DNA from 4 places in the Bacillus cereus group sp. MYBK79-1 genome. Region 4 is predicted to be linked to each of the others. Evidence: predicted binding sites of a transcription regulator. Region 4 holds the regulator's gene; each other region holds the start of a gene.

Region 1 (7,534 bases), on a different contig from region 4:
TTAGGTAAATTACGTCCAGCATTTAACGTTCGCGGTTCTGTAACAGCTGGTAACTCTTCACAAATGAGTGACGGTGCAGCATCTGTACTATTAATGGATCGTGAAAAAGCAGTGAGCGATGGCATGAAACCACTTGCGAAATTCCGTTCATTTGCAGTAGCAGGCGTACCACCAGAAGTAATGGGAATCGGCCCAATTGCAGCAATTCCGAAAGCGTTAAAATTAGCTGGCTTAGAGCTATCTGATATCGGCCTATTCGAACTAAATGAAGCGTTCGCTTCTCAATCGATCCAAGTTATTCGTGAGCTTGGTTTAGATGAAGAAAAAGTAAACGTAAACGGCGGTGCAATCGCACTTGGACATCCACTTGGCTGTACAGGAGCAAAACTAACACTATCTCTTATTCACGAAATGAAACGCCGCAACGAACAATTCGGTATCGTAACAATGTGTATCGGCGGCGGAATGGGAGCAGCAGGAGTGTTTGAATTACTATAAAAAAAGTGGAAGCGGCTCGCTCAGAATGTGAGGGGGATGGAGCTTCAGACATAGAGGCGCTCTTTGCCTCGTAGGAAGAAGCGAAGCCACCGAGCATTCTAGCCGCTGGAACCGGATTATAAAAAAAGTGGAAGTGGCTTGCTCAGAACAGGAGGGCGTTGGAAGCCCTGACGAAGAGGCACTAAAGCAAAGAATGGAAGCAACAAAGGTTTATAAAAAATAAAATTGCGAGCCAGCTTCTTTTAAAAAGGAGAGAAGCGGCTTATGAAAATATGAAGGAGGAAATTTTCATGGAAAAAACAGTAGGAAATGCGGTTAAAGGCGGTAGCTTTTTAGTTGATGAGATTACGATTGATCAAGTGTTTACGCCAGAGGATTTTTCATCTGAGCATAAAATGATTGCGAAAACGACAGAGGACTTTATCGTAAATGAAGTTCTTCCAGAGCTTGAATATTTAGAGCAACACGAGTTTGATCGTTCTGTTCGTCTTTTAAAAGAAGCTGGGGAGCTTGGTTTATTAGGCGCTGACGTACCAGAAGAGTACGGCGGAATTGGTCTTGATAAAGTAAGCTCAGCGTTAATCGCAGAGAAATTCTCGCGCGCTGGTGGTTTTGCAATTACTCACGGTGCTCACGTAGGTATTGGATCGTTACCAATCGTATTATTCGGTAACGAAGAGCAAAAGAAAAAGTATTTACCATTACTTGCAACTGGTGAAAAATTAGCTGCGTACGCATTAACTGAGCCAGGTTCAGGATCTGATGCATTAGGTGCAAAAACAACTGCACGTTTAAATGCAGAAGGTACACATTATGTATTAAATGGTGAAAAACAATGGATTACAAACTCTGCATTTGCTGACGTGTTTATCGTGTACGCAAAAATTGATGGCGAGCACTTCTCAGCATTTATTGTAGAGAAAGAATATGCTGGCGTATCTACAAGCCCAGAAGAAAAGAAAATGGGTATTAAATGTTCTTCAACTCGTACGTTAATTTTAGAAGATGCATTAGTACCGAAAGAAAACTTACTTGGTGAAATCGGTAAAGGTCATATTATCGCGTTCAACATTTTAAATATCGGCCGTTATAAATTAGGTGTTGGTACAGTTGGATCTGCGAAACGTGCAGTAGAAATTTCAGCACAATATGCAAACCAACGTCAACAGTTCAAACAACCAATCGCTCGTTTCCCATTAATTCAAGAGAAACTTGCGAATATGGCAGCAAAAACATATGCAGCTGAAAGCTCTGTATACCGTACAGTAGGCTTATTCGAAAGCCGCATGAGCACATTATCTGAAGAAGAAGTAAAGGATGGTAAAGCAGTAGCAGCTTCTATCGCTGAATATGCAATCGAGTGCTCTTTAAATAAAGTATTCGGTTCTGAAGTACTAGATTATACAGTAGATGAAGGTGTTCAAATTCACGGTGGTTACGGATTTATGGCAGAGTACGAGATTGAAAGAATGTACCGCGATTCTCGTATTAACCGTATTTTCGAAGGAACGAACGAAATTAACCGCCTAATCGTACCAGGTACGTTCTTACGTAAAGCGATGAAAGGTGAATTACCACTTCTTCAAAAAGCACAAAAATTACAAGAAGAGTTAATGATGATGATGCCAGAAGAAGTAGGCGATGAGCCATTAGCACTTCAAAAATATTTAGTAACTAACGCGAAGAAAATCGGCTTAATGGTAGCTGGATTAGCTGCTCAAAAATACGGTAAAGCATTAGATAAAGAGCAAGAAATTCTTGTGAATATCGCTGACATCGTAAGCAACCTATACGCAATGGAGTCAGCTGTTCTTCGTACAGAAAAAGCGATTAAAACAACTGGTCTTGAAAAGAATAAACAAAAAGTGTTATACACTGAAGTATTCTGCCAAGAAGCATTCAACGAAATCGAAGCAGATGCGAAAGAAACACTTATCGCAGTTGAAAACGGCGACATGCTGCGCATGATGTTATCATCATTACGTAAATTAACTCGCCACACACCACTTAACGTAATTCCGAAGAAACGTGAAATTGCTGCGAAAATTTTAGAAGATGAGCGTTACACAGTTTAATAGCTGTAAAGAAAAGTAGTCGTATGAACGGCTACTTTTCTTTTTTTTTTGCAAAAATGAAATTTTTAGTGACACAAAACTAACACCATTAGTATAATAAAACTAATAGTGTTAGTTTTCGTGAAAAGGGAGATGGGAATATGAGAGTGATACATGAAAAAACGGTATATCAATTGTCATTTTTGCCAAGAGTGTTTCCTGTGAATTGTTACTTTGTAGAGGAAGAAGATGGTTTAACTTTAATTGATGCGGCTTTGCCATATAGCGCAAAAGGTATTTTACAGGCAGCTGAGAAAATAGGAAAACCCATTACTAACATTGTATTAACACATGCGCATGATGATCACATCGGTGCATTAGACGCATTAAAGGAATTGCTTCCTAATGTTCCAGTCTATATTTCTAAGCGGGACGCAAAGCTGTTAGAAGGAGATACGACGTTACAAAAGGATGAACCGAATATACCGATAAAAGGCGGTGTACCTAAAAAAGTAAAAACGGTACCTGATGTGTTATTGGAAGATGGCGACCGAGTTGGATCGCTTCTTGCGATTATGACACCGGGACATACGCCAGGATCTATGTCGTTTCTTGATGTACGGAATAAAGCTCTTATTGTCGGGGATGCATTCCAAACAAGAGGAGGTATGGCTGTTTCGGGACAAATGAAATTTTGGTTTCCGTTTCCTGCGATGGCAACGTGGAGCAATGAAATATCATTACAAAGTGCAGAGAAGTTAAGCGAATATGGGCCTTCCTTGCTCGCGGCAGGACATGGGAAAATGATAAAAAATCCAGACACTGTCATACAACTTGCTATTAAGGAAGCTAAGCGGAATATAGAAAGTAGGAAAGAGGGTTAATTTATGTCACCGAGAATCGGACTTACATTACAGAAAATTGTAGAAACAGCAGCAGAAATTGCAGATGCAAATGGAATACAAGAAGTAACGTTAGCTTCATTAGCACAAACATTAGGGATACGTTCACCCTCGCTATACAATCATGTGAAAGGCTTACAAGATGTACGGAAAAATCTTGGCATTTACGGAATCAAACAGCTGCATAACAGACTGGAAGAAGCTGCTGAGGGTAAACGGATGGATGAAGCAGTCCATGCTTTAGGAGAAGCGTATGTAGCATTCGTACGTAAACATCCTGGACTGTATGAAGCAACTTTTTTACGAGATGAAGAAGTGAGAAAAGCAGGTGACGGGATTGTAAAGCTTTGTCTTCAGGTTTTACAACAGTACGGATTAGAAGGAGAGAATGGACTTCATGCGACACGTGGATTCAGAAGTATTTGTCACGGATTTGCGTCGATTGAGCAGCAAGGTGGATTTGGTCTGCCATTAGATTTAGATACAAGTTTACATGTATTATTGGAAACTTTTATTAAAGGATTATATGTAATGCGAGATTGAATAGGAAGCGAGACTACCGGAAACCTTAGAAGCAATTCTAAGGTTTTTTTAGTGCATATGATTTCAAAAGATCGGTAGGCTTTTTCTCGTTAAATGATATTATTTAGCTGGCTTGAAAAATGTATATATCGCTAAGAAAAAGCAAACGAAACTGAATACGATAGGATCTTGATAGGGACTAGGTTCAGAGCCTTTTTGGATTTCTGTAAGGAAGTCGTGGGTTTTCATGTTCATTGCTCCTTCGTTATGTATAGTTTATAAAAAGGTGTTTTTCATTAAACTAACGCTTACTAATAGAGTTGCACTAATAAATATTAAGAAAAATGTAGTATTGCGGTTTTTATAGTTGCTAAGCGCAATGACCAAAAAACAAATGAGAAATAACATATGTAAAGGGATAGAAGTGAATAGTGGTTTTGAAGTTAATATATCAATCAACAATTTTACGTACAGTAACGCATAAACCATTAAGAAGATAACTTTAAAATATTTTGGCATAAGCACACCTACCTACTATGGTTTGTTTGGGGATTATATTGTTGTCATAGGTTACCTATTGAAAAATTGTATTTTTCTGTAATTATAACATTTTATTGGATTTATAAATAGATGTGATTGATTTGAAATGTAAGAAAGCTTTTTCATGAATACGATTTAAAAAGAACAGAATACTAAAGAAGAATGAAAGAAGAAAGGTAGGAGTATTCTATGCAAAACTTAACAGAGCTTGAAGTAGAAAACTTACGTCATTTAATTGGTGGACACGCAACAATTATTAACAAGTTAGACCAGTATGCACAGGCTTGTACAGATCCACAACTGAAACAAATGTTACAAAAGGATGCGCAAGATGCACGAAATACGAAACAGCAATTAATGACTTTCCTAGGATAGGAGGAAACGACAGATGAATGAAAAAGATATGGTAAATGATTATTTAGCAGGGTTAAATGCAAGTTTAACAAGTTATGCAAATTATATTGCTCAGTCTGATAATGAACAGTTACATCAAACGTTAATTCAAATTCGTAATCAAGATGAGATGCGTCAACGTAATATGTATGAGTACGCAAAGCAAAAGAGTTATTACAAACCGGCAGCACCTGCTAACCCAATGATTGTACAGCAATTAAAAGGCCAATTAAGTGCAGAATAATGGGATGAAAAAACGGGCGAATGAAGTCGCTCGTTTTTTTCTTTTGTGTATGTCAATAAATATATAATAAATATTTTTCCAGTTGTAACAAATATGACGAAAATGGAATATAACAATTCACAAAAAGGACAAAAACTTTGTTCAATATTTCACAAAGTATCCATGGTTTCTATCGTGGGAATCTCTATAATTAGGAGTGTAAAGAACAAAAGAAATAGATTATATGATCAATTAGGAGAGATTGCTATGAAAAGAAATACAAGAAAAATTGCAATTATCGGTACTGGATTAGTTGGATCAAGTTGTGCATATTCCATTGTAAATCAAGGCATTTGCGAAGAACTATTATTAATTGATATAAATCATGAACGTGCAGTTGGGGAAGCGATGGATTTATCACATTGCATTAACTTTACAAATACAAGAACAAAAGTATATGCAGGAAGCTATGAAGACTGTAAAGATATGGACATCGTTATTATTACAGCAGGACCAGCACCAAAGCCTGGACAAAGTCGCTTAGATACTTTAGGAGCGAGTGCGAAGATTATGGAAAGTATTGTTGGCGGCGTAATGGAAAGTGGATTTGATGGTATTTTCTTACTTGCATCGAACCCAGTTGATATTATTACATATCAAGTGTGGAAATTATCTGGATTACCTAGAAATCGTGTAATCGGTACTGGTACATCACTAGATTCTTCTCGCTTAAAAACAATTTTATCTGAAATGTTACATGTAGATCCTCGTAGTATCCATGGGTATTCATTAGGAGAACATGGTGATTCTCAAATGGTTGCTTGGTCTCACGTAGCTGTTGGTGGAAAGCCAATTCTACAAATTTTAGAAGAACAAAAAGAACGATTTGGTGAAATAGATTTAGATGAAATTGTTGAGAAGACTGCAAAAGCTGGATGGGAAATTTATAAACGAAAAGGTACTACTTATTACGGAATTGGAAATTCTCTAGCGTATATTGCGAGTTCAATCTTTAACGATGATCACCGTGTAATTGCTGTCTCAGCCATTTTAGATGGGGAGTACGGTGAATATGATATTTGTACAGGAGTGCCAGCTATTATTACTAGAGATGGTATGAAAGAAGTTGTAGAACTAAACTTAACAGAGGATGAAGAATCTCGATTCGCAAAATCAAACGATATTTTACGTGATTATATGAAAACAATTGGTTACTAACTTATAGGAGAAGGTGAAACAAATGAAGGAATATATAATGTCTCGTGTATTTAAAGCGTCAGCTGGAATCGCGCAAGGTATTTTCGTATCCCTTGGAATTGGTTTACTAATCGAAAATATAGGAAGAATTGTTGATATTCCGTTGCTTATTACAATCGGAGTTGTTGCAAAATCACTTATGGCACCAGCCATTGGTGCCGGAATTGCTTTTATGCTCGGTGCAAATGGTCTTGTAATCTTCTCGGCTATGGTAGCTGGAGCGATTGGTGCTGGATCCATTTCAATTACTGAAGCAGGTCTAATTATTAAAACAGGTGAGCCAATCGGTGCATTATTAACAGCAACTTTAGCTGTATATATTGGTAAACGTTTAAGTGGAAAAACTGCATTAGATATGATGCTCGTTCCATTTGCGGCAATATTAGGTTCTGGTTTAGTCGGTATTTGGTTATCTCATAATATTACTCCCGTTTTAAATACAGTTGGAGCATTTATTAAAGATAGTTCAGCTGGTAGCCCGTTTATCGCTTCTATCGTGATTGCAGTAGTTTGGGGACTATTACTTATCTCTCCAGCTTCATCAGCTGCGTTAGCGATCGCACTTAGCTTAGACGGTGTTGCAGGTGGTGCTGCTCTTGCAGGCTGCGTAGCCCAGTTTATCGGATTCTCTGTTATCTCAGCGAAAGAAAACAATTTAGGTGGCATATTAGCGCAAGCACTTTGTACTCCGAAAGTACAATTGCCAAATATAACTAAAAATCCAATGATTCTCGTCCCAACTGTCGTCGCCAGTGCTATAGTTGGTCCTGTATCCGCATTAATTTTCCAACTGGAAGCAGGAAAAGAAATTGCAGGTCTTGGATTAAGTTCTCTTATCGCACCAATTAATTTAATTTCTAGCGAAGGATGGGAAGTTGTCCCAGCGATGGTAATCACTTATATCATCATTCCAGTAGCTGTTTCTTATATACTTTACATTGCTCTTAAAAAAGCAGGTCGTATTCACTCTGGTGATATGACTGTACCGCAATCTTAACTTGAAAATCTCCTTTTATCCCGCATTTAACGGGCAGTAAGACCCCCACCTCAAAATTCAGCGAAAGCAAAGAAGTTAGGTGGGGGTCGGGCTGCCCGTAAAAGCCCGATTGGTGAGGGCTGATTAAAGTTTCACTTTATATAGAGAA
Region 2 (7,534 bases), on a different contig from region 4:
TAGATAATCTTTTTACTTAAACAAGATTTTGCCCTATTTTCAAGAGATTACTAGTACACCCTCTTCCTTAACACACGTTATTCTCTTTGTTTCTATCTCTTCCTTTTGAGAGAACACTACAAAAAAGTTTCTCAATAATTTTTAACTTTATTAAATCTAAATATCCCTAAACCATTATTGTTTATATAAAGTATACAAATCTTGAAAAAACTTTAGTAAAAAAACACTTTATTACCAGCTAGTTATAAAAAAGATTAATGAAGATATGTACTTTTATTTAATTAAATACAAACTAAAGGAATAGAAGCTTATATTGTAAGACTTTCCTACGATTAAAAACTAAACTGAAATTTCCGAATAGAAAATAAGATTTCCAGAAACATATATTATGATAATTTTCGCAGCCTTGAATTAAAATTTTAGAAGTACTAACCTAGCGATGAGCAGAAGAAAATTCTGTAAAAAGAAAGGAGAATGCTTTATGATGACCAAGTTACAAAAGGAATTTTTTAAACGATTAAAAATTCCTGCAAAAGAAATAACATTTGATGATTTAGATGAAATCCTCTTAAAAATGGGATTGATTCTCCCCTATGAAAATCTTGATATTATGGCTGGTACTTTTAAAGACATCTCAAAAAAGAACTTAGTAGAAAAGTTACTTATTCAAAAACGAGGCGGTCTTTGTTATGAATTAAACTCCTTATTGTATTACTTTTTAATGGACTGTGGATTTCAAGTATATAAAGTAGCTGGTACTGTTTATGATCTTTACGATAATAAATGGAAACCCGATGATGGTCATGTCATTATCATATTAAATCATAATAATAAAGATTATGTTATAGATGCAGGGTTTGCATCTCATCTACCTTTACATCCAGTCCCTTTTAACGGCGAAGTCATCTCTTCTCAAACAGGAGAATATCAAATTCGCAAACGAACTACCCGAAAAGGCACACACATTTTAGAAATGAGAAAAGGGGCTAACGGGGAATCTACAAATTTCTTGCAATCTGAACCTTCACATGAATGGAAAATAGGCTATGCTTTCACTTTAGATCCAATAGATGAGAAAAAAGTGAATAACATTCAAAAAGTGATTGTAGAGCATAAAGAATCTCCTTTTAATAAAGGGGCTATTACTTGTAAATTAACTGATTATGGTCACGTATCATTAACAAATAAAAATTATACAGAAACCTTTAAAGGCACAAAAAATAAACGACCAATAGAATCAAAAGATTATGCTCGCATTCTTCGTGAATCTTTTGGAATAACGCAAGAGAAATATGTAGGAAAAACACTAGAAAGAGGCTAGTTGACTAGAAGTATTTCATAATAAAGCAGATTCCATATTTAGAATCTGCTTTATTTTATATTTTGTTATAAAGAAATTTATTTTTGCTGTTACTCTTTAATTTTCAATTATATACTCATCATCATATTTATCGTATTGGAGCCCTGATCCTATTTTTGATTCCGTAACTTGATCTCTTAAAAACGGTGCAGCTTCCATTTTGCTATTTGCAATTTCAATTCCATATTTTTTCGTTAAATGGGCTAATTCTATTAAAAACCACTCTCTTCGTAATGTAACTGGAATATCAAATGTTCTTCTTTTCATATATAATAGCACCTCTTTAATTTCATAACTTAAAAAACATTATAGTATATGCATGTCCATTTTAAATGTGCTATTACTAAAATAACATTTTAGTTTACATAAAATAATTATGTACCAGTAGAAAGAGGCTTGTCCTCCTCTTTCTACTGTAGAGATTTAAATTAAGAACATCTTGGTACACCTAAAGCTAAGAATAAACCTGCTACTCCCGCAGTAATCGGTACTTTTAACGTAATAACATCGTCTACTTTCGTTACTAAAAAGAAAGCATTACCTTCTTGTAATATACAAGTTACCAATAATTGAAATTCCATTTAAACCCCCTCCTTTCAATCGATATATTATACTTTATGAATTCTCTTTGAAAATGAAATAGGAAATATATCTATTTTTCCTTATATATAAATAAATATTTGTTAGTCTATTAAAAATACTAATTTTCTAAATTTATATAAATCGTGTAATATCCAATAAATTCCTATATAATCAATAGTAAAAATCTTACAAATGGAGGTATAAAAATGACGATTTTGAGTAATATTGGTGCAGCTTTATTTTTTATTGCTTTTATTCTTTTAATTCTATGCATCATCTCGTTTTTCAAGAGAAATGGAAAAGCTAAACAATATGGTCGTCCTGCCGTTATTCTTTTTATGATTTCGATTGTATTAATAATAACTAGTGCTGAGACTTCTAATAACCCAATTGTTGAATTCTTTTCTATTTTAAGTTTTGTTTTATTTGTTTTCTTCCTTGCACTAGCAATCTTATCTGTAATTAAAAAGACAGGTGTAGCAAAAAAACAATTTATTATCACAGCTATTTTATTTGTCATTTTTGTTGCACTCTCAAGTATTTCAGCTCCTTCTTCTGAAAAAACGACAGCAACTAGTAAAAAAGTTACTTCTAACAATGCAGAAGAAAAAGAGAGCGAGAAGAAAAAAGAACTAGAAAAGAAAGAAGCGGACGAAAAAACTCAAAAACAAGAAGATGAGAAGCGTCAAGCTGAAGAACAAAATCGGAAGCAAGAGGATGAAAAACGTCAAGCCGAGGAACAAGCTCGTAAGCAAGAAGAACAAAAACGTATCGCTGATGAGCAAGCTCGTAAACAACAAGAAGAGCAAAAACGCCAAGCTGATGAACAAGCTCGTAAACAACAAGAAGAGCAAAAACGCCAAGCTGATGAACAAGCTCGCAAACAACAAGAGGAACAGAAAAAAGCACAGCAAGCTCAAACACAACCTGCTGCTGGAAATACTAGTAATGCATACTACAAAAATTGTGCTGCAGTTAGAGAAGCTGGGAAAGCCCCTCTATATAAAGGACAACCAGGTTATGCCTCACATCTTGATCGTGATGGCGATGGAGTTGCATGTGAAAAATAGTAGTAAAAAAGAAGCTTCTAGTAGGCTTCTTTTTTACTATTACGTATAGTTATTACTCTTCCATTCTTGTAAGCCATATATCAATTCAAATTGACATCTTATTTTTTAAATGCTTGTAATATTAATCATTAACTGGAGCAATACTCCAATTTATTATTTCAAGATTTTTCACCTCTATTTTTCCTTTGACAAGAACATGTGGAATTAAGTGAAACATCCCAAATCTTCTACCCTTTTCATATTCCTCCCTGTAATATTCTTTGGTGCAGGTATTTAATTGCTTTAATTCTCTATATTCATTAAAGTTGATGATTTCTATTTCGCATTCTTTTAATTCTCTATTTGGTCCACCCCAATTATGCTTTGAGTACTTGTATATTGCCATACACTGACCCTTCAATGCGCTAATAGGAACTTTATAAAACAGTTTATTTGTATGAAGGTTTATTCCTATTTCCAGTGATACTTTATAAATCTCATAAGGATGTAATGGTAAAAAATGCACAACATCATTCCATAAACATTCTAGTTTTGGTATTTTACGTGTTAATAATTTCTCCCTGTGAGGATGATCTTTATATTTTTGGATATACTCACCGTATAAATTTGGATATACACTTTTCAATTCATTTAATGGGATTAAATATTCTCCTTTTAGTTCTTCTGGTACCATATGATAAACATATTCCATAAAAACCTCCTATAAAAGATATACTTCCTATCCCAAAATTCTTCGCCGTCTTTTCTATAATGTCCTCTGTTGAAGAATAATCCTATTATTCTCAAATCAGACACATAAAAAGTGATTTCAATCACCACATTGTTTTTCATTTATCGCTATTCTTAATTTAGATATTACATTTAAACTTTATGGAGGCATTCATATGGAACATACATTTACTGAAACTTCAATTGTTGGTGAGATTGTCACACAATTTCCGAAAGCTAGTGATCTCTTTAAATCATATAGAATAGATTTTTGTTGTGGTGGTAATAAGCCACTTATTGATGCAATTCATGAAAGAAATTTATCGGCGGATGAAGTAATTACAGAGTTAAATACGCTTTATCATAATACGAAACGATTAAATGAATCTGAAATTGATTGGAAAAGTGCTTCTTATCGCGAATTGATTGATTATGTTATAAATAAGCATCATCGTTATTTAAATGAAGAGTTGCCACAATTAAGTCCTTATGTGACGAAAGTGTTACGTGTTCATGGAGCAAGTCAGCCTCATTTAGCTCAAATTCATAAGCTATTTCACGAACTTAAAATGGAATTAGAACAGCATTTAATTAAAGAAGAAACAGAAGATTTCCCATTAATTTTAGAATTTGAACAAAATCCAACCGATGAAAACTATATAAAGTTACGTAAAGTAGTAGATGAACTAGAAAATGAGCACAATCATGCCGGAAATATTATAAAAGAACTTCGTAAAGTGACAAATGACTTTACTCCTCCAGAAGGCGCTTGCGGTACTTATCGACTTGTCTACCAACGTCTTGAATCGCTAGAGTCTGATTTATTTGAGCATATTCATTTAGAAAATAATATTTTATTTCCACGTGCCATTACAAAAGCATAGATCAATTGCAGGACATGAGTGTAAATACTTATGTCCTGCTTTTTCATTTTGCGAAAAATATCCACACCCCCTTCACATAAAACCGAATTTTAACAATTTGTGAATCATTATAAAAATGTGATAAATATCACATCTCCCCCTTATTTGATTTTCTATAATAAAAATATAATCCTTTGTTCAATATTTCACATAAAAAGGGGAAACGAAAATGAAAAAACGTTTAGTTATGATCGGAAATGGTATGGCTGGCATACGTTGTATCGAAGAAATATTAAAACATGATAATGATTTATATGAGATTACTATTTTTGGAGATGAACCGCATCCAAACTACAATCGCATTATGCTCTCTCATGTTTTACAAGGCAAAACAAATATGAAAGATATCATTATGAATGAATACAGTTGGTATGAGGAAAACGAAATAACCTTGTATACAGATGAAAGAGTTCAGAGTATTAACCGTGAAGAAAAAATCATTATCACAGAAAAGAATCGTACTGTTACATATGACAAACTCATTGTCGCAACAGGTTCTAGCGCTTTTATTTTACCTGTTGAAGGTTCCACTCTTCCTGGTGTAACAGGATTTCGAACTATTGAAGATACACAATTTATGATTGATACCGCTAAAGAAAAGAAAAAAGCCGTTGTCATTGGTGGCGGGTTACTTGGTTTAGAGGCCGCAAGAGGTCTAATTGACTTAGGAATGGACGTACATGTTGTTCATTTAATGCCTAGCTTAATGGAGCAACAACTAGATACGAAAGCAGCTTCTCTTCTTCGTAAAGATTTAGAAGCGCAAGGCATGAAGTTTCTAATGGAAAAGAAAACTGTAAAAATTCTTGGTACAGAACATGTTGAGGGCATTCAATTTGAAGATGGTGAAGTTGTAGATTGTGATTTAATCGTAATGGCTGTCGGAATACGCCCAAATACTCAAATAGCAAGAGATACTGGTTTACTTGTCAATCGCGGCATTGTAGTCAATGACTATATGCTAACAAATGATGAATCCATTTATGCAGTTGGTGAATGTGCAGAACATGATGGTATTGCATATGGACTTGTTGCCCCTCTCTATGAACAAGGCACAATATTAGCGAAACATATAACGAATTTACAAACGAATGGATACACGGGCAGTATCGTTGGTACGCAATTAAAAGTTGCTGGTTGTGACTTATTCTCTGCTGGCCAAATTTATGAAGATGATCAAACGAAAGCAATATCAATCTTTGATGAATGTAAACGTTCCTATAAAAAAGTATTAATTCGTGACAATAAAGTCGTTGGTATCGTTTTATACGGGGATACTGCTGATGGTACACGTCTCTTTAGCATGTTAAAGAAAGAAGAAGATATACAAGAATATACAACCGCTTCCCTTCTTCACAAAGCTGGTGAAGAAAGTGAACTTGACGTTGCTACAATGAGTGCGGATGACACGATTTGTGGATGTAATGGTGTTACGAAAGGTACAATCGTTCATGCTATTTTAGAGCAAGAGTTAACTACTTTTGAAGAGGTAAAAGGATGCACGAAAGCCGCTGGTTCTTGTGGTAAATGTCGTCCGCTTGTGGAACAAGTTTTATCTCATACACTCGGAGATGCTTTTGATGCTTCTATGCAGTCTACTGGTATGTGCGGATGTACAACTTTATCACGTGATGAAGTCGTAGCGGCCATTCACGAGAAAGGTTTAAAATCTCCAAAAGAAGTACGAAATGTTCTTGGTTTTGTACAGGAAGACGGCTGTTCGAAATGTCGCCCTGCTTTGAACTACTATTTACGTATGGCGATTCCAGAAGAATACGAAGATGATAAAGCGTCCCGTTTCGTGAATGAAAGAATGAACGGTAATATCCAGCACGATGGTACATTCTCTGTTATTCCACGTATGTACGGAGGCGTTACAACAGCAGATGATTTAATGAAAATTGCTGAAGTTGCGAAGAAATATGACGTTCCACTTATAAAAATTACAGGTGCGAGCCGAATCGGCTTATATGGTGTGAAGAAACAAGATTTACCTAACGTATGGGCTGACTTACATATGACTTCTGGATATGCGTATTCAAAATCTCTTCGTAATGTAAAATCATGTGTTGGCTCTCGCTTCTGCCGTTTCGGTACGAAAGATTCATTAGGACTTGGTATGCTCCTTGAACAATCATTAGAAATGGTAGATACACCTCATAAAATGAAGATGGGTGTAACGGGCTGTCCGCGTAACTGTGCAGAAGTATTGACGAAAGATTTTGGCGTTGTTTGTGTCGAAAATGGATATCAACTTTATATCGGCGGAAATGGTGGTACAGAAGTACGCGAAGCTGATTTTGTCATGATTGTCCCTACCGAAGATGATGTCCTTCGCATCGCTACAGCTTATATGCAATATTATCGTGAAACTGGCATTTACGGAGAGCGTACTGCCTACTGGACAGAGCGTTTAGGCTTCGATCACATAAAAGAAATACTACAAGATGAAAGTATGGTTACTATGCTAAATGATCGTTTCCAAACAGCTCGTAGCACATATACGGAAGCTTGGGGACAAGCACTAGAAACGAAGTCATTAAAAGCGATGTATGAAGTAGAAACTGTGAAATAAGGAGCTGTGATCTAAATGATACAAACGAAAGAAAAAATAAAAGTTATGCGTGCAGAAGACCTTCCTACTCAAATCGGTAAAGAGGTGCAAATGAAAGGTATGTCTATCGCCCTATTCCGCCTTTCAAATGGTGATATTCGAGCTGTAGAAAATCGTTGTCCTCATAAAAACGGACCGTTAGCAGAAGGAATTGTATCTGGAGAATTCGTCTTTTGTCCACTGCATGATTGGAAAATCTCACTAATAACAGGTGAAGTTCAAAAACCTGATGACGGTTGTATTCAAACGTACGAAGTAGAAGTTAATGATGGTGACA
Region 3 (7,534 bases), on a different contig from region 4:
TTTGAGAATTATGGAATCAAAGGTTGAATTTTAAAGCGTACAAAATTTTGTACGCTTTTTATTAATGGTATGAAAAATATGTAAGAAAAGATGGAACAAACATTTGAGATGAATTGTCTAATATAGGTAATAACTATTTCGTTTGAAGGAAAGGGTGGAGAAAATGAAAAAAAATACACTATTAAAATTAGGGGTATGTGTTAGTTTACTAGGAGCAACTCAATTTATTAGTACAATTTCTTCTGTACAAGCGGAACAAAAGCTAGAGCAAAAAATAATAAAGAATGAGACAGGAACTATTTCAATTTCTCAGTTAAACAAAAATGTATGGGTTCATACGGAGTTAGGTTATTTTAACGGAGAAGCAGTTCCTTCGAACGGTCTAGTTCTTATTACTTCTAAAGGGTTAGTACTTGTTGATTCTTCTTGGGATGATAAGTTAACGAAGGAATTAATAGAGATGGTAGAAAAGAAATTTAAGAAACGGGTAACGGATGTCATTATTACACATGCGCACGCTGATCGAATTGGAGGAATAAAAACGTTGAAAGAAAGAGGCATTAAAGCGCATAGTACAGCACTAACTGCAGAACTAGCAAAGAAAAATGGATATGAAGAACCACTTGGAGACTTACAAACCATTACAAATTGGAAGTTTGGAAATATGAAAGTAGAAACGTTTTATCCGTGGAAAGGACATACAGAAGATAATATTGTCGTATGGTTACCGCAATACAACATTTTAGCTGGAGGTTGTTTAGTAAAGTCTGCGTCTGCAAAAGATTTAGGAAACGTTGCTGATTCCTATGTAAATGAATGGTCCATATCGATTGAGAATGTGCTGAAGCGATATGGAAATATAAATTCAGTAGTACCTGGTCATGGGGATGTAGGGGATAGAGGATTACTTTTACATACATTGGATTTGTTGAAATAAAAAAGCGAGGAGAAACAAATTTCTCCTCGCTTTCTTCTAACTATATTTAAATGCGAAGCCTGCATACGTTACTGAGATTTTAATTCCAAGTATACAAACACCAGTACTGTCATAATTGCGATAACAACGTAAGTAGCATCAAGCATTATAAGTGTTTTTAAAGTTTCAGTCATCCTCATTCACCCCTGATATGAAAATATAACATAATCTCTTATCAATTAAATCAGAGATTATAAAGATAACAATGTACATGAAATTTATTAAGTAGATTCTATATAAATATATCATATAAATAATGTAAACAATGTTAAGATAATGTAAATGTATTGTAAAGAAAGGGGCGGTTCATCATGTTTATAAACTATTTATCCCGCTTTAATGGGCAGTAAGACCCCCACCTCAAAATTCAGCGAAAGCAAAGAAGTTAGGTGGGGGATCAACTGTCCATAAAAGTCCGATTGGTTCAACTAATAATCAGTGGGGAATGCCCCCCCCCACTGATTAAAGTTTCACTTTATTTGGAAATGCTATGTATCTCCCCGTGTCCCGGATAGAACACAGTTATAACATGTGAAAAATAGATTCATTTTGATAAATCAATCACGATGCTAGTTGTTACTACATTTTCCTCTATTACTTCTACCTGTACTTGTTCATCGTTTCTCCAATTGATATTGAAGTTATCTGTCGTATACATTTCCTTAAGAGTGACCTCTTTAAATTTTTCTAAAATGCTACCTCTTTTCCCATAATAGATTCTTACAGTTGAACTGGGACTTGGTCCTTTTGATTTCATTGTTTCTCTAAGCTCGATAATATTTATTAAATTTGGAGATTCACTTTTTTGAAAGGTAAAGGAACTGACCACTTTTTGTATCTTTTTAAAAACAGGGCCATTGGATTTATTTGATATGTCAAATTCCACAACTTCAGGTACGGATTCTTTTCCTCGTAGCGTTATCGTTGCTTCATAATCGTTTTTCCAATCTACGAAAACGTTTGAGGAATCGAGACGTTCTCCCTCATTTGCAATATTTATGTCAAAATGTTCCCATAAGCCGTATTTAATTCTGACAGAAGAGGAACCAAGAGAAGAGTCTGAATCTATTTTTACTACTTTAATCGTATTTTTATTATTTGGAGAATGACTTTTTTTAAGTGTAATGTCCTGTAAATACAAAATGTAAAAAAAGCAGCCTACTACTAAAATAATTGGAATTACAATACGTAGGGCAGTAATTGGACGTCCTCGTGTCGTTTTTTTCTTAATGCTTTTACTATTTTGTTCAAGTTCTTTTTCAATACTCGTTTGAACCGTTACTTTTGGCGGGCGAATAAGCCACCAAATGAAAGCTATAAGTAGTAAGAAAAGAGGTATTCCTTGAATAAAGAAAAAACCTTTCCAAAAATCTAGTCTCGTACTATACGGTGAATCTGTTGCCATCACCCCTATAAAAAGTGCTACTGGACTTGCAAGTATATTTATCCCTAAACCGATCAATACGAATGAAAGATTTTTATTCCTAATTTTTCGTGACCCAGCCATAATAAACAGAAATACTGCAATACCGAGTATAAGAAACAGTATTCCGTAAAAAAACATCATATATACCATATTATCCCTCCATACCTTTAATTGTACCATCAGTAAGGAAAATTTTGTGAAGTGTTAGATGGATATGATATTTGCATTCCTTAAAAGTGTGCCGATATATGATGCAAATAAATAATCATTTTCAAGTATGAATACCAGAAGACAGTAAAAATATTATGTCGACAATGTGAACTGTCACCAATTTATATATATTATTGTGATTGATATCACATCCTTTTATCTAACCAGATATTATGCTTAGTTTGTAAGGAATGATTGGGAGAGGGTGGGATGATCATGTTTTGTTATCAATGCGAACAAACGCCAACAGGCGGATGTAAAGTAATCGGTGTTTGCGGTAAAAATGAAACAATAGCAAGTTTACAAGATACGATTGTGTTTGGGTTAAAAGGAATTGCTGCTTATCGTACGCATGCTGCTCAGCTAGGGTATACGGATGCTTTTGTAGATGCTACGACGCAAGAAGCACTGTATATGACATTAACCAATTCTAACTTTAATGAACAAGAACATATTGATATGGCTATGAAAGTAGGGAAATCGGCTTTACGAGTAATGGAGTTGTTAGATGAGGCGCATACGAATCACTTTGGTGTTCCAGAGCCTGTTCAAATTACACAAAACCATGTAGAAGGTAAAGCAATTGTAGTTACTGGTCATAATTTATTTGCGTTAGAAGAATTATTAAAACAAACAGAAGGAAAAGAAATTAATATTTATACGCATTCTGAAATGTTACCAGCACACGGTTATCCGCAGCTGAAAAAATATAAGCATTTAAAAGGAAACATTGGTAAGGCATGGTATGATCAACGACGTCTTTTTGAAAAATTTACAGGTGCCATATTAGCGACAACGAACTGTGTTATGCCAATTAAAGGATCCTACTCTGATCGATTCTTTTCATATGATATTGCAGGTTTAGAGGGTGTACAAAAAATTGAAAATGATGATTTCACGCCGTTGATTCAAAAAGCGCTAGAACTTCCAGAAGTACATATGGAGTCGGATGAACAGTTAGTAACAGGCTTTCATCATAATACAGTATTATCATTAGCTCCGGAAATTATTGAGGCAGTAAAAGAAGGAAAGATTAAGCGTTTCTTTGTCATCGCAGGTTGTGATGCTCCAGGAAAAGGCGGAGAATATTATCGTGAATTAGCAACGTCACTTCCGCCAGAAACAGTTATTTTAACGACTTCTTGCGGCAAATTCCGCTTTAATGATGTGGATTACGGTGTTGTACCTGGTACAGAGATTCCGCGTTACATTGATTTAGGACAATGCAATAATTCAATTTCTACAGTGAAAATAGCAGCAGCTTTAGCAGATGCTTTCCAATGTGAAGTGAATGAATTACCAGTAAGTATTGTCCTATCATGGTTTGAACAAAAAGCGGTTGCGATTTTACTTGGGCTATTTAGTCTTGGCATTCAAGATATTCGTATCGGTCCAAAGGCGCCTGAATTTATTTCACCTGGCGTGCTGGATGTATTACAAGAAACATTCGGTTTAAAACTAATTACAACTGCAGCAGAAGATATGGATATGATGTTATCGTAACAAAAGGGTGATCTGTCTTATTAAGAAGAGCTAGCCTATAGCGCCCCCAAACAAAAATGTAAAATTTTTGTTTGGGGTATTTTTTTTTCTTCGCGGGATAGGTAATAGTTGATTTTAGAAAAATATAAAAATCGAGTTGACATTTACAACTACTCAGTCATACAATGTAGAAGTAATAGGTGATACTGAGTAGAGTTGTTTCTCAAAATGTTTTCAGTAAACAATAGCTAAGAGCGGATTTTAGAAAAATTTTGAAAATCAGTTGACATCTACCGCTACTTAGTCATACAATATAGTTGTAATAAGTAATACTGAATAGTATGGTTTTACTCAAAATCTATTCAGTAAAAATTCGCCTTAGTACTCTGTGATACTGAATATAAGTCAGACAGAATAGGGGGTAAAGGAGGATCAGGACATGGAAAATTTAACTGAAATGCTGAAAGGTTCACTGGAAGGGTGTGTGCTGGAAATCATTAGCCGCCGAGAAACGTATGGCTATGAGATTACTCGCCATCTGAATGATCTTGGATTTACCGAAGTTGTGGAAGGAACGGTTTATACCATCCTCGTACGATTAGAAAAGAAAAAGCTTGTGAATATTGAAAAGAAACCATCAGATATGGGACCGCCTCGTAAGTTTTATTCATTAAATGAGGATGGCCGTCAGGAGCTTGAACTGTTTTGGAAAAAATGGGATTTTGTATCTTCAAAAATTAACGTCTTGAAGTCAAACTAGCCTCATAATATAAAATGTTCCGGCTCATATTTGGAGAGTTTCTTGTTCTGCTTTATAAAAAAGGAGGAAAATAAAATGTTGGAAATGTTTAAAAAATTAATCGGTGATAAAAAAGAATACAAAATGATGATGGCACGTGTTGGAGCACTGCCAGAGGATTATCAGTTTGTGTTTAAGAAAATTCAAAACTACATGTGGAATTTCTCAGCGGGTAATGGGATGGATATGCTGCACATACAGTATGAATTAATCGATTTGTTTGAAGCTGGTGCAGCGGAAGGCAGACAAGTACTTGATATTACTGGGGAGGACGTAGCATCCTTTGCTGACGAACTAGTGGCAAACGCTAAAACGTATGTCTCCAAGTATCGTGAAGATTTGAATGAAAGTATTATGAAGAAATTGAGAAAAAAATAAATGCAATTAGTAATACCGACTGATTAGCTGGTTACAAATGTGAATTGCCGCCATCGCTATTCAGTTATATTTTTAAACCGCTACTAAGTAACACAGATTATCAGTGATACTAAATAGAGGGTATAGGTAACCTATTTTAATAAGGGGGAAAAAATATGAGCAGCGCAGTGATTTCTATAACAGGGTTAAAAAAATCTTTTAAAGATAAAGAAGTCTTAAAGGGAGTGGATTTTGAGGTGCAGCGTGGGGAAATTTTCGCGCTGCTAGGCTCAAACGGGGCGGGAAAGACGACAACGGTCAATATCCTTTCGACGCTAATGAAGCAAGATGATGGTGAAGTGAGTATTTGCGGTTTTGACGTCCAGCGACAACCAGATTATGTTCGTCAAAGTATCAGTTTGACAGGACAGTTCGCAGCTTTAGACGGTATGCTTACTGGAAGGGAAAACTTGATAATGATCGCTAAGTTACGTGGTGTTTCTAGTCCCGCACAAGTTGCTGATAATCTACTTGTAAGATTTAGCCTGACTGATGCGGCCAACCAGAGGGCAGACCAGTATTCAGGCGGGATGAAGCGCCGACTTGATATCGCGATGAGTTTGATTGGGGCGCCAGCAGTTATTTTTCTAGACGAACCAACGACTGGACTTGATCCGGAAGCGCGGATCGAAGTGTGGGATACAGTTAAGGAACTTGCCGGCAGCGGCACAACGATCTTGCTCACAACGCAATACTTGGAGGAAGCAGAACAACTGGCTGACCGTATCGCTATTTTGCATGGTGGAAAAATTATTACGACAGGTACTCTTACTGAACTGAAAGAGATGTTCCCACCAGCAAAAGTAGAGTATATCGAGAAGCAGCCAACATTGGAAGAAATTTTCCTTGCGATTATCGGTAAAAAGGAGGAGATGTAAATGAAAAGCAAAACAGGGGTATTACTAGGGCGCTTAATGCGTAATATTATGCGAAGTCCGGATACAATTATTACAGTAGCGATTACACCGATTATGATGATGCTATTATTTGTTTACGTATTTGGCGGGGCTATAAAGACAGGAACGGATAACTACGTGAATTATTTATTGCCAGGAATTTTGCTAATGGCTATCGCATCAGGTGTGGCTTACACTTCTGTACGATTATTTACGGATGTAAAGAGTGGGTTAATGGCGCGTTTCATTACGATGCCCATTAAGCGCTCATCGATATTGTGGGCTCACGTTTTAACTTCTCTTGTTGCTAATGTGCTTACTATCGTGGTGGTTATTCTTGTTGCGCTCTTAATGGGCTTTCGTTCCAGTGCTAATATGCTAGAATGGCTTGCAGTAGCTGGGATACTAGGAACGTTTACGCTAGCGCTCACATGGCTAGCTATCATTCCAGGGCTGAAAGCGAAGTCTATGGAAGGGGCGACAGCGTACTCGTACCCACTCGTTTTTCTTCCATTTATTAGTTCAGCCTTCGTACCTACTGAAACGATGCCAAAAATTGTTCGTGTGTTCGCTGAGAATCAACCTGTAACTTCAATCGTGAATGCAATTCGTGCCCTATTATATGAAGGGACTGTTGGTAATGATATTTGGATTGCACTCGCTTGGTGCGTAGGCATCATGATCATCTCTTACTTTTTCGCAAGTAAAGCATTTAAACGTCAGTTAGGGTAAGTGAATTAAGTCATCCGAAATTATATATATTTTTGAAAAAGCACGGGAGATTTTCCGTGCTTTTATTATGTATTGTGCTCTCATGGTAAAAAATATGGGCAACTGGTAACAATTTAAACTCAATATTTTTGGGTTTAAGCGATCACTGCTTATGGAGAATATAAACATAACCGCTCTTGCAAATCGTATAATACCTCTTCAGGTATTTCCTTGATTGTAATATCTTTCCCTAGGAAAAGTAGCCAATTTGTTATCTCTGTCACTTCATCGAAATTGTGAACATCGATAAATGTTTTTAAAATGGCTGTAGATTGGTAAGGGTTTGTGTAAGATATTGAAACTTTGAAAGGGTGGTATTTTTTGAACTGGGCAATCGCTTTTGGTCCTAGTTCAAGTACAAGGTTAATTGCTTCGTCCTTCTTACTGAGCTTTTCTAAAATCTTTTTCTTATTTAATCTCTTTTTCGGCGTGTACGGTTCAATATTGATGACGTCATCGACAGGAAACATCAGCTTCTTTTCTTCTTTTAAGTCAAATCCCTCAAGGATCCAATGGCTTTTTTCTTGATAAAGGTGTAATAGGTAAATTGGATAAGA
Region 4 (7,534 bases):
AAAGCAACACGCTCACCATTTTCAAGCACTCGACCAGTACCTACTGCAATAACTTTACCCTCTTGTGGTTTTTCTTTTGCAGTGTCTGGTAATACAATACCACTTGCTGTTTTTTCTTCCGCTTGAACAAGCTCAATTACAACGCGATCACCTAATGGCTTTAGCATGAACAATAACCTCCTCATTTTGTTATGTAAATTTTTTTATTAGCACTCAAGTCACCCGAGTGCTAACACACTTCTAATAATAAATAATCTCAATTTCTTTTGCAAGTAAAAAAATCATAATTTTTTCGCAAATTCAGCTATACACTTTTCTATATAGAGTCCCTCTTCTTCTACCTTTACCATATGAATCGTTGTTTCCACTACTCGTATGTTACAATATGAAAGGACACCCTAAGTTGTTTTCGCTACACAGACAACTTTCTCCTGTCTTCTATTATAATTTCAAATGAGGATTTACAAAAAAAACATAATTTACGTGAGGTTTATATCGTAGGTAGCATATTTACATGTTATCCTACCTTATCTCATACACTAGAGTTAGAAAGGATGGTTAAACCATTTGAAAAAACAATATTGGTGGGTTATCGTTACATACATTTTAATGCAGTTGTCATCCATTGCTGGATTACCGCTTCTCCTGAAAACTGGACTTTATGATAACAGGGGATTTACTAGGGAGGAGAAACTCCAACTCATAACTGGCCACTGGGCAATCATTAGTTTCTTTATTGCATTATGTATCGTACTTTGGTTACTTAGAACAGATATTCGTGACAGACGTTTAGATACAATGCGCTCTTCGGTTCCAGCTACGATCGGTTGGATTTTTATCGGGTTCTTCTTAGCATTTTTCTCGCAAAGTATTGCCGGTATGATAGAAATGCGTTTATTAGGAATTAAACCTGGATCTGAAAATACAGCGAGACTTATGGATATCGCAAGAACGACACCTTGGTTCCTTATCGTTATATCTATAATAGGACCTATTTTGGAAGAAATCGTATTTAGAAAAATTTTATTTGGTACACTTTATAAGAAGTTTAACTTCTTTATTGCTGCTATCATTAGTTCTCTCGTATTCGCAGCAATTCATTTTGATTTCACTCACTTATTGGTATACACTTCTATGGGACTCGTATTCGCTTTTTTATATGTAAAAACGAAGCGTATTATCGTCCCTATCGCAGCTCATGTTGCAATGAATACATTAGTTGCAGTTGCTCAAGTTTTAATGAGCAATGAACAAATTCAAGAAATGATTAAAGAAGCTGAAAAAATGCAAGGCTTTATCGGAGGATTTTTAGTATGAGAAACTCACCATTGTTCATGGCTGCATTGTACTTCCTTCTTGGGTGTATCTTTACACGCTTCGCCATTACGAACGTAACAGATACAATCTGGAATATGTGGACAATACTATTTGCAGTTATGGCAACAATTGATTTTAATTTGGCACTTCGCCTTATCTTAGTTAAATTCACAAAGAAAAAACAATAATAAAACGCAGAGGTCGCTTCCTCTGCGTTTTATTGTGGATAATTCTTTAAAAAGTAAACAAGTGTTTGTAACTCTACTGCTAAATCAATATGGTGAATTCTTATATTATCTGACACATTTAAGCGCGCTGGTGTGAAATTTAAAATACCATGCACGTTCGTTTCTGCCAATCTATCTGCTACAGATTGTGCTACTGTAGCGGGTACTGTTAATATTGCCACTTGTATATCAGTTGATAAACGTTCTTCTAATTCATCTAAATGATATACAGGAATGCCCCCGATTTCTGTCCCGACTTTCTCTTCACTAACATCAAACGCCATTTCAATTTTTGTATTATTGTTTTTCGTGAAATTATAATGTAAGAAAGCGGTCCCTAAATTACCTACTCCAATAAGTGCTACACGTGTTATATCATCTTGGTCGAGTGTTTCACGGAAAAATGATAATAAATAATTTACGTTATATCCATAACCTTTTTTCCCTAACGCTCCAAAATATGAAAAATCTCTTCGAATCGTTGCGGAATCAACTTTTACCGCTTCGCTCAATTCGGCTGATGAAACACGTTGCTTACCAGAAAGAGATAAGTTTTGGATAAATCGATAGTATAGAGGCAATCGTTTGGCAGTGGCCTGTGGAATTTTTTGCTGATCCATATAACCTCTCCTCTCTTCCTATCTTTATTCATATACTTGAATCAAATACAGAAGTTTAGCACTCATGAATTTCCCTGTATAATAAAGAGAAGAAGTATTCTCTCTTTATTTTAAACTATACACTATTTTTAGTATGATTGAGAAATATAAACATGGCAAAGTTAAGAAATTATTTGAGGTGAAAACATTGATTTTATTACAAGTAAACGCGCTTACGAAATTATACGGTGCAGAAACGATTCTTGCAAACATAAAATTGGAAGTTCAAACGAAAGATCGTATCGCACTAGTCGGACGAAATGGGGCCGGAAAATCTACATTATTAAAAATAATAGCTGGTGAGCTATCTCATGATGGTGGCGAAATTATAAAACCGAAAGATGTCTCAATCGGATACTTAGCTCAAAATACCGGATTAGAAACGTCTTTAACAATTTGGGATGAAATGTTAACCGTCTTTACACACTTGCAGCAAATGGAGACAAAACTTCGAAGGCTAGAGCACGAAATGGGAAAAGAAGAAAACTTTTCAAACGAGGCTACATACGAAAGATTATTAGCTGACTATGACCAATTACAATTAAATTATAAAGATCAAGGTGGCTATCAGTACGAAGCAGATATTCGCTCGATTTTAAGTGGGCTTGGCTTCCCAGTTGAAACGCACCAAACGACAATTTCTACATTAAGCGGTGGACAAAAAACACGATTAGCTCTCGGTAAATTATTATTAACGAAACCAGACCTACTTATTTTGGACGAGCCTACAAACCATTTAGACATCGAAACATTAACATGGCTTGAACAATATCTACAAGGCTATCCTGGCGCAATACTAATCGTTTCCCATGACCGTTATTTCTTAGATAAACTCGTTACACAAGTATATGAAATTTCGAATAAAGAAAGCAGACGATTTGTTGGTAACTACAGTAAATATTTAGACTTAAAATCAGCGCTATACGAGCAAGAAATGAAACGTTATGAAAAACAACAAGATGAAATCGCTAAGCTTGAGGACTTCGTTCAAAAAAATATAGCGCGTGCATCTACGACAAAACGTGCCCAAAGCCGTCGTAAACAATTAGACCGAATGGAATTATTAACAAGACCATTAGGTGATTCTAAGTCAGCTTCCTTCCACTTCGATATCGAAAAACAAAGTGGAAATGATGTTTTACAAGTAAAGGATGCAACTATCGGCTATGATGAGGATCCGATTATTGAACATGTAACGATGCGCTTAACTCGCGGGGATAGCGTTGCTTTAGTTGGTCCAAACGGAATTGGGAAATCCACATTATTAAAATCACTTGTGAATAAGTTACCACTATTACATGGTGATGTTTCTTTCGGATCCAATGTATCTGTTGGTTATTATGATCAAGAACAAGCAAACTTAACATCTTCTAAGCGGGTTTTAAATGAGTTATGGGATGAATATCCCTTGCAGCCTGAAAAAGAGATTCGCACGATATTAGGTAACTTCTTATTCACAGGGGATGATGTACTAAAACCAGTATCTTCTCTTAGTGGTGGACAAAAAGCTCGATTAGCTCTTGCAAAACTTATGATGCAAAAATCGAATTTATTAATTCTTGATGAACCTACGAACCATCTTGATTTAAATAGTAAAGAGATTTTAGAGAATGCTTTAATTGATTATCCAGGCACCCTTCTATTTGTCTCCCATGACCGCTACTTTATTAATCGTGTAACGACGACCGTTGTTGAGTTGTCAACAGAAGGTGCACAAGAGTATTTAGGCGATTACGATTACTACGTTGAAAAGAAAAATGAAATGATTGAACGTGCAGCATTTGAACAACAAGAACAGCAAGAAAACCAAGCACCTGTTCAAAAAACTGTTGCTCAAGAAAAATTAAATTATCTCGAAGAAAAAGAGCGGAAACAATTAGAGCGTCAACGCACTCGAAAAATTGAGGAGCTAGAACAAAACATTGTAGAATTTGAAGAAGAAATTGCTACGTTAGAAGATCAACTTTGCTTACCAGAAATATATGCAGATTATGAAAAGGCTAGTGAAATTACAACGAAAAAGCAAACACTACAAGAGCAACTTGATGCTTGTATGGCAGAATGGGAAGAATTGCATTTATAAGAGTATGAATAAGAAGGGTGTCTCATAAGTCGGGATTTTTGACTATGCGACATCCTTTTTATCTTCTAGTTGGGATCAACGTCATATTGTATAAACGATTCGACACGGAATATCGATTAACCGACAAAGTTTGACAATGTTAGCGCACTTCTATAATAAGGGCACATTTCAAAATGTTTTTTAGAGATATCTTCTTGCTATTTATTTCCCAAAAAAGAATACATGTAAAGGTCAGACCTTATCTACTTTATCCACAAGGTTATACACATATCCACCTTTATAAAATAAACCCCAAAATAACTTTTCCACATTATCCACAACTAATAAAAAAGTTATCAACATTTTATATACACAATAAAACCCACATTATCAACAGATAATATGGGTTTTATCCACAAGCTGTGGTTAATTTTGTGCATAACTATGCTTCAATATCTAATCCTGGATTTGCATTTAAAGCTAATGTAGCACGTTTTCCTTGTTCATATGCAATTGTACCTGCGGCTGCAATCATCGCTGCATTATCAGTACATAAAGATAGTGGAGGAATAATTAGCTCAATATTTTCTTTTGTCGCAAATTCCGCTTCCAAACGTGCGCGAAGTCCTTTATTCGCAGCTACTCCACCAGCAAGAAGCAGTTGCTTTACGTTATACGCTTCTGCTGCACGAGATGCTTTCGTTACAAGCACATCTATTACACTCTCTTGGAAACTTGCTGCTAAATCTTCCGGTGCAATTTCTATCCCGCGTTGTTTTGCGTTATGCACAGTGTTGATAACTGCTGATTTCAATCCACTGAAACTGAAATCATACGAATCAGGTTCTAGCCATGCACGAGGCAAATCGATTGTCGGTTCCCCTTCATGTGCAAGGCGATCAATATGAGGACCACCTGGATATGGCATGGATAACGTTCGAGCTACTTTATCGTATGCCTCTCCAGCTGCATCGTCTCTTGTTTCACCAATCACTTCGAATGAACCATGTTCTTTCATATAAACAAGCTCCGTATGTCCACCAGATACAACAAGTGATAGTAGTGGGAATTGAACTTCTTTTACTAAACGGTTCGCATAAATGTGCCCAGCGATATGATGAACACCAACTAGAGGAATATCATGTGCAAAAGCCACTGCTTTCGCTGCATTTACCCCTATTAAAAGCGCTCCTACTAAACCAGGTCCTTCTGTTACAGCAATTGCATCAATATCATCAAAAGTGATATTTGCTTCTTTTAAAGCTTCTTCTAATACAACTGTAATTTCTTCTACATGATGACGGGATGCAATCTCTGGTACAACTCCACCAAAACGTTTATGACTTTCAATTTGTGATGCAACGACATTCGCAATAATTTCCGTTCCATTTTTAACAACTGCTACTGCTGTTTCATCACAACTTGTTTCAATACCAAGTATAATCGTATTTTTTTCCATTATATATTCACCCACATTACGAGACCATCTTCCTGATTGTCTGCATAGTATCGTTTACGAATTCCACCATTTTGAAATCCGTATTTTCTGTATAACTGTTTTGCTACTTCATTTGATACACGTACTTCAAGTGTCATCGTTTTTACCCCTAAATCTTTCGCTTCGGAAATAACTTCATTCAATAAAGCATCCCCTAGCTTTTGACCTCTGTATTCTGGCAAAATAGCTATATTTGTTATATGTGATTCATCAATAATTATCCACAATCCACAATACCCAATTACACGACCATCTTTTTCTAGCACAACATAATGCGCATGTTCATTCGTCGTTAACTCCCGGCGAAAGGCATCTGCAGTCCAAGGAGTTGAAAAAGACGCTTCTTCAATAGCTACAATTTGAGCGATATCATCGAGTTCCATCTTTCTAAATATCATATCCATCTTTTGCAAGCTCCTACTTGTTTTGACTTTCTAACCACTTTGTTTCAGCTTCAGCTAACCGAAGATAACTAGGAACAAATGAATGTACATCTTGTTCCTCTTTTTGTAATCCTAAGAACGCCAACTCACTTGGTCTTGGGTTATTTTTAGTAAAAGGAGCAAATACAGCTTGATTGCCTAAATGTTCTATTATTGTTTCTTTGTGCAGTCTAACATCGTTACCAATAAATAAAACCGGCTTTCCTTTATCTTTTAACATTTGCAACCAGTCTACAATAAGGATGATTCGGTCTTCTTCTATAGAAGTTACATTCTCTCCTTTATATGTATATAGCCCAGTATAAATTTGTCCACGTCTTCCATCGAATAAAGGACAGATCAATCCATTAAAATTAGCACCGTTTGCAGCTACTACTTCTAAACTTGATACACCTACAATTGGTATTTGAAGTGACCAAGCTAATGTTTTTGCAGCTGTCACACCTATACGAACACCAGTATATGATCCAGGCCCAGCAGCTACAACGATTTTAGTTAATTCTTTCGGTTTTACACCACATTCTTTTAACAATTTCTCTACAGCTGGCATAAGACGTACAGAATGATTTTTTGTTAAGTTTGTAATGATTTCCCCAATTACGTTTCCTTCCTCAATAAGGGATACACCCATTACGTAATTTGAAGTATCAATTGCTAGTACTTTCATCTTGTAATAGCTCCTCACATAATCTAATATATCGATCTCCAATTGGCTCGAGTACAATTTTCCTTGTATCATCTCCAGCATGGAATAAACTAATTTGTAACTTCTGATTTGGTAAAAATGCTTCTATTAAATGAGCCCATTCTACTACGGTAATTCCTTCACCGTAGAAATACTCATCAAAACCTAAGTCCTCTTCACTTTCTGCTAAGCGATACACGTCCATATGATATAGCGGCAATCTCCCTTTATATTCTTTAATAATATTAAAGGTAGGACTATTTACAACTCTTTTCACTCCAAGACCTTTTGCTAGTCCTTTTGTAAAAGTTGTCTTACCAGCCCCTAGATCTCCTTCTAAAATAATTACATCTTGCGCCTGGGCAAGTCCACCTAGTTTTTCTGATAATCTTTGTGTTTCCTCAGAAGAGTTTGTTGTTATTTCATATTTACTCACAGACTTCACCTACTTTACTCACAATGTTCTCTGCTCTTTATTATACAGGTTTTGAATATATAAAAAAGTCCTTAGGAGTTTTCCTAAGGATAGTTTGACTGTCTTTATTAGTTTTTTGTTAAAACAAATAAAAAAATACGAAACAACATGTTTCGTTCTTTTCTTTATATAAAATGGCGGTCCCGACCGGGGTCGAACCGGCGATCT

What was found. The regulator Rex, encoded in region 4, represses fermentation and respiration genes when NADH is low (regulators of the CRP and FNR family bind a similar motif). The targets are predictions, from matches to a motif close to TTGTGAAATATTTCACAA.
Positions count from the first base shown of each region.
Region 1: a site for Rex is predicted at 5,291-5,308, ahead of ACTFOB_RS12390 (L-lactate dehydrogenase). Genes of this name have one in related genera too.
Region 2: a site for Rex is predicted at 4,778-4,795, ahead of nirB (NADPH-nitrite reductase large subunit). Genes of this name have one in related genera too.
Region 3: a site for Rex is predicted at 2,747-2,764, ahead of hcp (hydroxylamine reductase). Genes of this name have one in related genera too.

Region 1 is NZ_JBQAEO010000006.1:81,121-88,654, reverse strand. Features, by position in the region: gene ACTFOB_RS12425 (acetyl-CoA C-acetyltransferase) at 1-498, shown strand, start outside; gene ACTFOB_RS12420 (acyl-CoA dehydrogenase family protein) at 789-2,573, shown strand; gene ACTFOB_RS12415 (MBL fold metallo-hydrolase) at 2,714-3,436, shown strand; gene ACTFOB_RS12410 (TetR/AcrR family transcriptional regulator) at 3,440-3,997, shown strand; gene ACTFOB_RS12405 (hypothetical protein) at 4,253-4,495, opposite strand; gene ACTFOB_RS12400 (hypothetical protein) at 4,706-4,891, shown strand; gene ACTFOB_RS12395 (spore coat protein) at 4,905-5,153, shown strand; gene ACTFOB_RS12390 (L-lactate dehydrogenase) at 5,400-6,350, shown strand; gene ACTFOB_RS12385 (PTS transporter subunit IIC) at 6,373-7,386, shown strand.
Region 2 is NZ_JBQAEO010000001.1:696,483-704,016, forward strand. Features, by position in the region: gene ACTFOB_RS03575 (arylamine N-acetyltransferase family protein) at 482-1,321, shown strand; gene ACTFOB_RS03580 (hypothetical protein) at 1,418-1,627, opposite strand; gene exsG (exosporium protein ExsG) at 1,789-1,941, opposite strand; gene ACTFOB_RS03590 (excalibur calcium-binding domain-containing protein) at 2,149-3,012, shown strand; gene ACTFOB_RS03595 (group-specific protein) at 3,134-3,703, opposite strand; gene ric (iron-sulfur cluster repair di-iron protein) at 3,897-4,604, shown strand; gene nirB (NADPH-nitrite reductase large subunit) at 4,813-7,218, shown strand; gene nirD (nitrite reductase small subunit NirD) at 7,234-7,534, shown strand, end outside.
Region 3 is NZ_JBQAEO010000004.1:40,215-47,748, reverse strand. Features, by position in the region: gene ACTFOB_RS08980 (glycoside hydrolase family 25 protein) at 1-27, shown strand, start outside; gene bla2 (BcII family subclass B1 metallo-beta-lactamase) at 164-937, shown strand; gene ACTFOB_RS08970 (hypothetical protein) at 1,521-2,552, opposite strand; gene hcp (hydroxylamine reductase) at 2,829-4,115, shown strand; gene ACTFOB_RS08960 (PadR family transcriptional regulator) at 4,534-4,854, shown strand; gene ACTFOB_RS08955 (DUF1048 domain-containing protein) at 4,930-5,271, shown strand; gene ACTFOB_RS08950 (ABC transporter ATP-binding protein) at 5,427-6,188, shown strand; gene ACTFOB_RS08945 (ABC transporter permease) at 6,189-6,938, shown strand; gene ACTFOB_RS08940 (helix-turn-helix transcriptional regulator) at 7,088-7,534, opposite strand, start outside.
Region 4 is NZ_JBQAEO010000031.1:8,002-15,535, forward strand. Features, by position in the region: gene groES (co-chaperone GroES) at 1-167, opposite strand, end outside; gene ACTFOB_RS26075 (lysostaphin resistance A-like protein) at 568-1,317, shown strand; gene ACTFOB_RS26080 (YdiK family protein) at 1,314-1,505, shown strand; gene ACTFOB_RS26085 (redox-sensing transcriptional repressor Rex) at 1,535-2,164, opposite strand; gene ACTFOB_RS26090 (ABC-F family ATP-binding cassette domain-containing protein) at 2,352-4,286, shown strand; gene tsaD (tRNA (adenosine(37)-N6)-threonylcarbamoyltransferase complex transferase subunit TsaD) at 4,708-5,724, opposite strand; gene rimI (ribosomal protein S18-alanine N-acetyltransferase) at 5,724-6,167, opposite strand; gene tsaB (tRNA (adenosine(37)-N6)-threonylcarbamoyltransferase complex dimerization subunit type 1 TsaB) at 6,181-6,873, opposite strand; gene tsaE (tRNA (adenosine(37)-N6)-threonylcarbamoyltransferase complex ATPase subunit type 1 TsaE) at 6,854-7,327, opposite strand; tRNA gene ACTFOB_RS26115 (tRNA-Asp) at 7,502-7,534, opposite strand, start outside.